DNA from 2 places in the Arthrobacter sp. AOP36-F1-5 genome. Region 1 is predicted to be linked to the other one. Evidence: predicted binding sites of a transcription regulator. Region 1 holds the regulator's gene; the other holds the start of a gene.
What was found. Region 1 encodes HrcA, which represses chaperone genes, less so after heat shock. Its sites were predicted from a motif close to TTNGCACTCGNNNNNNNCGAGTGCNAA; they were not measured.
Positions count from the first base shown of each region.

Region 2: the regulator HrcA is predicted to act here: its motif matches at 1,469-1,495, upstream of groL (chaperonin GroEL).

Region 1 covers NZ_CM176892.1:1,630,037-1,633,440, forward strand. Annotated here, with positions in the region: gene dnaJ (molecular chaperone DnaJ) at 1-1,014, opposite strand, end outside; gene hrcA (heat-inducible transcriptional repressor HrcA) at 1,074-2,087, opposite strand; gene AC3ZI9_RS07535 (DUF3097 family protein) at 2,267-3,124, shown strand; gene AC3ZI9_RS07540 (DUF4870 domain-containing protein) at 3,222-3,404, shown strand, end outside.
Region 2 covers NZ_CM176892.1:696,644-700,047, reverse strand. Annotated here, with positions in the region: gene groL (chaperonin GroEL) at 1-1,286, opposite strand, end outside; gene AC3ZI9_RS03175 (LytR C-terminal domain-containing protein) at 1,603-2,304, opposite strand; gene AC3ZI9_RS03170 (DUF3263 domain-containing protein) at 2,355-2,651, opposite strand; gene AC3ZI9_RS03165 (uracil-DNA glycosylase) at 2,796-3,404, shown strand, end outside.

The sequences.
Region 1 (3,404 bases):
CAGCTCACGCTGTTCGTCGTCGATCTTCGTGGGGGTCTCCACCTGCAGGTGGACGACCAGATCGCCGCGGCTGCCCCCGCGCAGCCGGGGGACGCCCAGCTGGGAGAGCTTGACCGTATCGGCCGACTGGGTGCCCGGCTCGATCAGGATGTCCTGCTCGCCGTCGAAGGTCTCCAACTTCATGTCGGTGCCCAGGGCCGCCGCCGTCATCGGGATGCGCAACGTGGCATGGAGATCGTTGCCTTCGCGTTCGAAGACCGCATGGCGTTTGACGTTGATCTCCACGTACAGGTCGCCCGACGGTCCGCCGCCGGGCCCCGCTTCGCCCTGGCTGTCCAGGTGGATGCGGGTGCCGGTGGCCACGCCCGCGGGGATCTTCAGCTGCTTGGACACCCGCTCACGCACTCGGCCCTGGCCCATGCATTCGTTACAGGGGCTGGGCAGCGTGGTGCCGAAGCCACGGCAGGCGCTGCAGGTTTCGATGGTCATCATGTTGCCCAGGAAGGAGCGGACCGGACGCTGCACCTGGCCCTGCCCCTGGCAGATGGTGCAGGTCTCCGGCGAGGTCCCCGGCTGGCAGCAGGTGCCTTGGCAGACGCCACAGGTGACCGCGGTTTCGATGTCGAGGGTGTAGACGGTCCCCTGGACCGCGTCCTTGAGATCGATGCTGGCGGTCACCAGCGCATCCCGTCCACGCTGGGTCCGCGAGGCGGGACCCTGGGCCGCTCCCCCGCCGAAGAACTGTTCGAAGATGTCCCCGAAGCCGCCGAAGCCGCCACCGCCACCTCCGCCGCCGGCGGTGCCGTTCTCATTGCCCGTCGCATCATAGATCTCACGCTTCTGCGGGTCCGACAGGACCTCGTAGGCGTGGGTGACGGATTTGAACCTATCCGAGACATCCTCGCCCGGGTTCACGTCCGGGTGGAGCTTGCGGGCGAGCTTCCGGTAGGACTTCTTGATTTCCTCGGCGGAGGCGTCGCGCGCGACGCCGAGGGTTTCGTAGTGGCTGCTCACAGTGTGTGCTGTGTCCTTTCCGACAATCTGTACATGCTTATTCCCCGGGCCCTGGTCCGTCAGCCGGCCAGGATGCGGGAAAGATAACGGGCGACCGCTCGTACGGCCGCCATGCTGGTGGGGTAGTCCATGCGGGTGGGACCCAGGACCCCGACCTTGGCCGCGGCACCGGGGCCGTAGCCGGTGGCCACGACCGAGGTCTCGGCCAGGCCGCCGTAGGGGTTCTCCCGTCCGATCTGCACGGCGATGCCCCGGGCGTCCTGTTCCAACTCGGAGAACAACCGCAACAGGACCACTTGTTCCTCGAGGGCTTCGAGCACCGGGGTGATCGTCAACGGGAAGTCCCCGGTGGAACGCGCCAGGTTGGCGGTCCCTGCCATGATGATCCTCTCGATCACCGAGTTGTCCCCCAACGAAGCCAGGGCCTGGGCCAGGATCCGTCCGGAATCGCGCAGGGATGGAACCATTTTCTCACAGGCGGCCAGGGCCAGATCACCGATGCTCTGCATCCGCTGGCCCGAGGTGGCTGCCAGGAACGTGGCCTTGAGGTCGGCCAATGATTCATCGCTGGTCTCCGGAGGGACCAGGACCACCCGTTGGTCGACCTTGCCGGTGTTGGTGATCAGGATCGTGAGGACCTGACCGGACCCCAGACCCACCAACTCTATGTGGCGGACCGTGGCATCGCTAAACTGCGGCACCTGGAGCACGGCGACCTGGTTGGTCAGCTGGGACAGGAGCCGGACCGTGCGTTCCAGGACTTCGTCCAGGTCGTTGGTCCCCTCCAGCATGCGGTGGATGGCCCGGCTTTCCGCGGTGGAGAGGGGGCGGACGGCGTCGATCTGGTCCACGAAGTAGCGGTAGCCCTGTTCGGTCGGGATCCGCCCCGAGGAGGTGTGCGGGGCGATGATCAGTCCCTCTTCCTCCAGGGCCGACATGTCGTTGCGGATGGTGGCCGCCGACACGCCCAACCGGTGCCGTTCAACCAGGGCCTTGGAGCCGACCGGTTCCCGGGAATGGACATAGTCCTCGACGATCGCCCGCAGGACCTCGAGGCGCCGTGGTACTGACATTCGATCCTCCTGTGGGTCTCGCGGTGGATGGACGGATTGCGGCCTCGTGGCTTAGCACTCGACACGCCTAAGTGCTAAGTCTAATACGAATGACCGCTTGTTAGCATGGTGGCCGCGCGCATCGGCGCCGGCGGCCCGCTCCTCGCGACCGCCCGACCCAGTGAAAGGCCGTGTCAGCATTGGATATCCACCAGTGGGGAGCCCAGAATCTATCGGCACCGAAAGCCCGCCAGCTGCGCCGGGTGCCCGCCGCCCTGGGCCTGTTGCTCGAAGACGTGCAATCCGGCTGGGTCGGTGAAGTCGTGCGGATCGAACGTTCCGGGGGCCTGCGTCTGGTCGTCCTGGAGGATCGTCGGGGCAAGACCCGGTCCTTCCCCACGGGCTTCGGTTTCCTGATCGAAGGCGAGCCGGTCGAGGTCATCGAACCACAGGCCGTGGCGGCCGCCCCCGGGGCCGGAGGCGGCCGGAGCGCCTCCGGTTCGGTGAAGGTCTCCAACCTCAAGGCCCGTACCGCATTGGCCAGCCGGATCTGGGTCGAGGGCAAGCACGACGCCGAACTGGTCGAAAAGGTCTGGGGCCACGACCTGCGGGTGGAAGGGATCGTCGTCGAACCCCTGCATGGTGTCGATGACCTGGCGGGGGCGATCGCCGAGTTCTCCCCGGGGCCCGAGCGCAAGCTGGGGATCCTGGTGGACCACCTGGTCTCCGGGACCAAGGAGGAGAAGATCGCCGCCGAGGCCATGCGGGTTCCGGGGGCCCGGTCCAATGTCCTGATCGTCGGGCACCCCTATGTCGATGTCTGGCAGGCAATCCGCCCGCAGGTGCTGGGCATCACCGCATGGCCGGTCATCCCGCGGGGAACCGATTGGAAGACAGGTATCCTCAAGGGTCTGGGGTGGGCCCATGCCAGCCAAGCCGATGTGGCCCTGGGATGGCGGCGGCTATTGGGCCAGGTGAACAGTTTCACCGACCTGGAACCGAGCCTGCTCGGGCGGGTCGAAGAGGTCATTGACTTCCTGACCACCGGCCGAAACTGACCTCTCGGCGCGCCGTACGTCCCGCGAAGGGGTACCGGAGGCCCCCGGGGGCGATAAACTAGGCAAAATCGTGTTGGACGGGAGGAACGACTTGGTGATGAACGGATCAGGCAAGAAGCCCGGCGAAGGCTCGGCCGACGCCGGACGCTTCGAGGGTTCGTCATCGGCTCCCCTGCCGCTGACACCTTCGGAAGATCGCCAGTGGGCGACGATTGCGCACTTCGGGGGCATCCTGGGATGCATCCCGTCGGGGATCATCTACCTCGTCTATCGGGACCGC
Region 2 (3,404 bases), 930 kb from region 1:
GTCAGCTTCGCGAAGGCCTTCTCGCCGGCCTGGATCAGGGCCACGCCGCCGCCGGCGACGATGCCCTCTTCCACGGCTGCCTTGGCGTTGCGCACGGCATCCTCGATGCGGTGCTTGCGCTCGTTGAGCTCGACCTCCGTGGCGGCACCGGCCTTGATCACTGCCACGCCGCCGGCCAGCTTGGCCAGGCGTTCCTGCAGCTTCTCGCGGTCGTAATCCGAATCGGAGTTCTCGATTTCGGCACGGATCTGGTTGACCCGGCCCGAGATCTCCTCGGCGTCGCCGGCCCCTTCGACGATGGTGGTCTCGTCCTTGGTGACCACGACCTTGCGGGCCTGGCCCAACTGGTCCAGCGTTGCGGTTTCGAGCTTCAGCCCGACTTCCTCGGCGATGACCTGGCCACCGGTGAGGATGGCGATGTCGGCCAGCATGGCCTTGCGGCGGTCACCGAAGCCCGGAGCCTTCACGGCGACGGATTTGAAGGTGCCCTTGAGCTTGTTGACCACGAGGGTGGCCAGGGCTTCGCCCTCGATGTCCTCGGCGATGATCAGCAGCGGCTTGCCGGACTGCATGACCTTCTCCAGGACGGCGACCATGTCCTTGACGGAGGAGATCTTGGAGTTGACGATCAGGATGTACGGATCCTCGAGGACCGTTTCCTGACGCTCGGCGTCGGAGACGAAGTAGGCCGAGAGGTAGCCCTTGTCGAAGCGCATGCCCTCGGTCAGTTCCAGGTCCAGCCCGAAGGTGTTGGACTCCTCGACGGTGACGACGCCTTCCTTGCCGACCTTGTCCAGTGCCTCGGCGATGAGCTCGCCGATCTGGGAATCACCGGCGGAGATCGACGCGGTGGCGGCGATCTGCTCCTTGGTTTCGATTTCCACGGCGGAACCGAACAATTCGGTGGTCACGGCCTCGACGGCCTTTTCGATCCCGCGCTTGAGCGAGAGCGGGTCGGCGCCGGCGGCAACGTTGCGCAGGCCTTCCTTGACCAGGGCCTGGGCCAGCACGGTGGCGGTGGTGGTGCCGTCGCCCGCGATGTCGTCGGTCTTCTTGGCGACCTCCTTGACCAGCTCGGCACCGATCTTCTCGTACGGCTCGTCCAGTTCGATTTCCTTGGCGATGGACACGCCGTCGTTCGTGATGGTGGGGGCGCCCCACTTCTTTTCGAGGACAACGTTGCGCCCACGCGGGCCGAGGGTCACCTTGACGGCGTCGGCCAGGGTGTTCAGACCCCGCTCGAGGCCGCGGCGTGCTTCCTCGTCAAATGCAATCATCTTGGCCATGGTGGCTAGTGGTCCTTTCGGGACAGTCTTGCGAATTCATGAACCAGCTGAAACGCCCGCGACGGACGAGCGGGGTCCTGCGTTGTCTGAACGCCGTGCCCACACCCTCGTTGCAACTGATCCGGGGTTCACCCGCGGTGTTCGACGCCGATGCGCTGCGACGGATCCTATCCGCGCCGCGCTTAGCAGTCGCAACACCTGAGTGCTAAGTCAATTATTGGCACTCCCCACCCTCGAGTGCAAGCCATGGGGGCCGTTTCCGGGAAACTCTTCACGTCGGGCTTAACCCCGGCGGCCCGATCCGGGCCTCGGGGACCTAGTAATCGGCGCCGAGGACGACGGCGATCCGGCCGGGAATCTGCGTGGTCTGGTAGACCGTGCCGATGCCCATCGCCCCGGCGGCCTTCTCGGCCGTGGCCCGATCCTCATCCGCCTTGTAGTAGACGATCGAGCTGTTCACCCGCTTGGTCCAGTTCGCGGCGCTGAGGTTGCTGAATCCGGCGGCACTGAGCTTGGCCTGCCCACTGGCGGCCAACCCCGTCCGGCGCGACCCGTTGTAGACGCCGATCTTGGTGGAGGTATCCGGGGCGGCGGCGGCCGAGCTGGAGGAGGCAGCGGCGGCGGAGCTGGAGGATGCGGCAGCGGCCTTGGACTTCTCCGCGGCCTTCGATGCGGCGGCCTCCGATTTCGCGGCGGCGGATTCGGCCGCTGCGGAGGATTCCGCGGCCGCCGAATCGTCCTCCGGCGCCCCGCTTTCCGCTGCGGATTCCGATCCAGGGGCCGGCGACTGGCTGGCCGGGCTGGACACTGATTCCGAGGTCGCGACCGGCTGACCGGTCAGTTGCGGCAGCACGAAGTAGCTGAACAGACCCACGACCAGGGCCAGGATGCCGAAGGCGACGATCCAGCCCAACGGCGACCGGCGGCTGGCGGCGCCGGTCATGGCTTGCCGGTGGATCCCCTTGCGGTCGGTGAATTCCGGGACCCTGTCGAACTCGTCGTTCGGGTACTTCGTCATCGCAGTCCTTGGTTCCTTCGGTGCAGCGGCGGATGGTGCCGGAATCGGGCCTACGCCTCGCCCGCCAGCCGGCGCGCGCTGCGGGCACGATGCCTCGTTGATCGAAGTCTACGCAATCTTTTGACAAGCATCGGATCATGCGCCAGTGCGGCGTCCGTGTCGATAAGTGCGTTGAGCAACTGGTAGTAGTTGGCGGCCGAAAGGTCGAAAAGTTCGCGGATGGCCTGTTCCTTGGCCCCGGCGTATTTCCACCATTGGCGTTCCAGGGCCAGGATCTGCTGGTCCCGGACGTCCAGCGCGCTGTCTTCGTCGGGTTCGAACTCCAGTTCGCCCGCTTGTACTGCCATCGCATGCCTCCTAGACCTGTCGCTTCACCGGCTCTTCCGTCCTCCGGACCCGGCCCGGAGGCGATTTCACCCACCCCCATCCTAATGGCGAATTACATCCATGTCATTTGCCGCGTGGCGTCCTCCTGCGGGGAGAATAGCCCCATGGAAACCGCTGCCGAGCACACTCCCTGGCCCATGGCCCCCGACTGGGCGGCGGCACTGGCGCCCGAGATGCCCCGGTTGCAGAAGCTCGATGCCGAGCTTTCCGCCCGCCGCGACGCCGGCGAACAGGTGCTGCCCGCCAGCGACCACCTGCTGCGCGCCTTCCACCGTCCGCTGGCCGATGTCAAAGTCCTCATCCTTGGTCAGGACCCCTACCCGACGCCCGGCCATTCGACCGGGCTGGCCTTCGCCGTCGACGCCTCGGTGGACCCGTTGCCGCGCAGCCTGAAGAACATCTTCACCGAGTACTGCCAGGACACCGGATATCCGTTCCCCGCCTCCGGGGACCTGACCCCCTGGGCCGAGCAGGGGGTGCTGCTGTTGAACCCGATCCTGTCGGTGGCCGCCGGGGACGCCGGATCGCATCGGAAACTGGGGTGGCAGGAATTCACCACCGCAGCGATCGCCGCACTGGTTTCACGCCGGGCCCCGCTGGTGTCGATCCTGTGGGGCCGGCACGCCCAGGGCTTCGAACCGCTCCTGGGGTCGACGCCGGTGATCACCAGCGCCCACCCCTCGCCGTTGTCCGCACGGCGCGGCTTCTTCGGC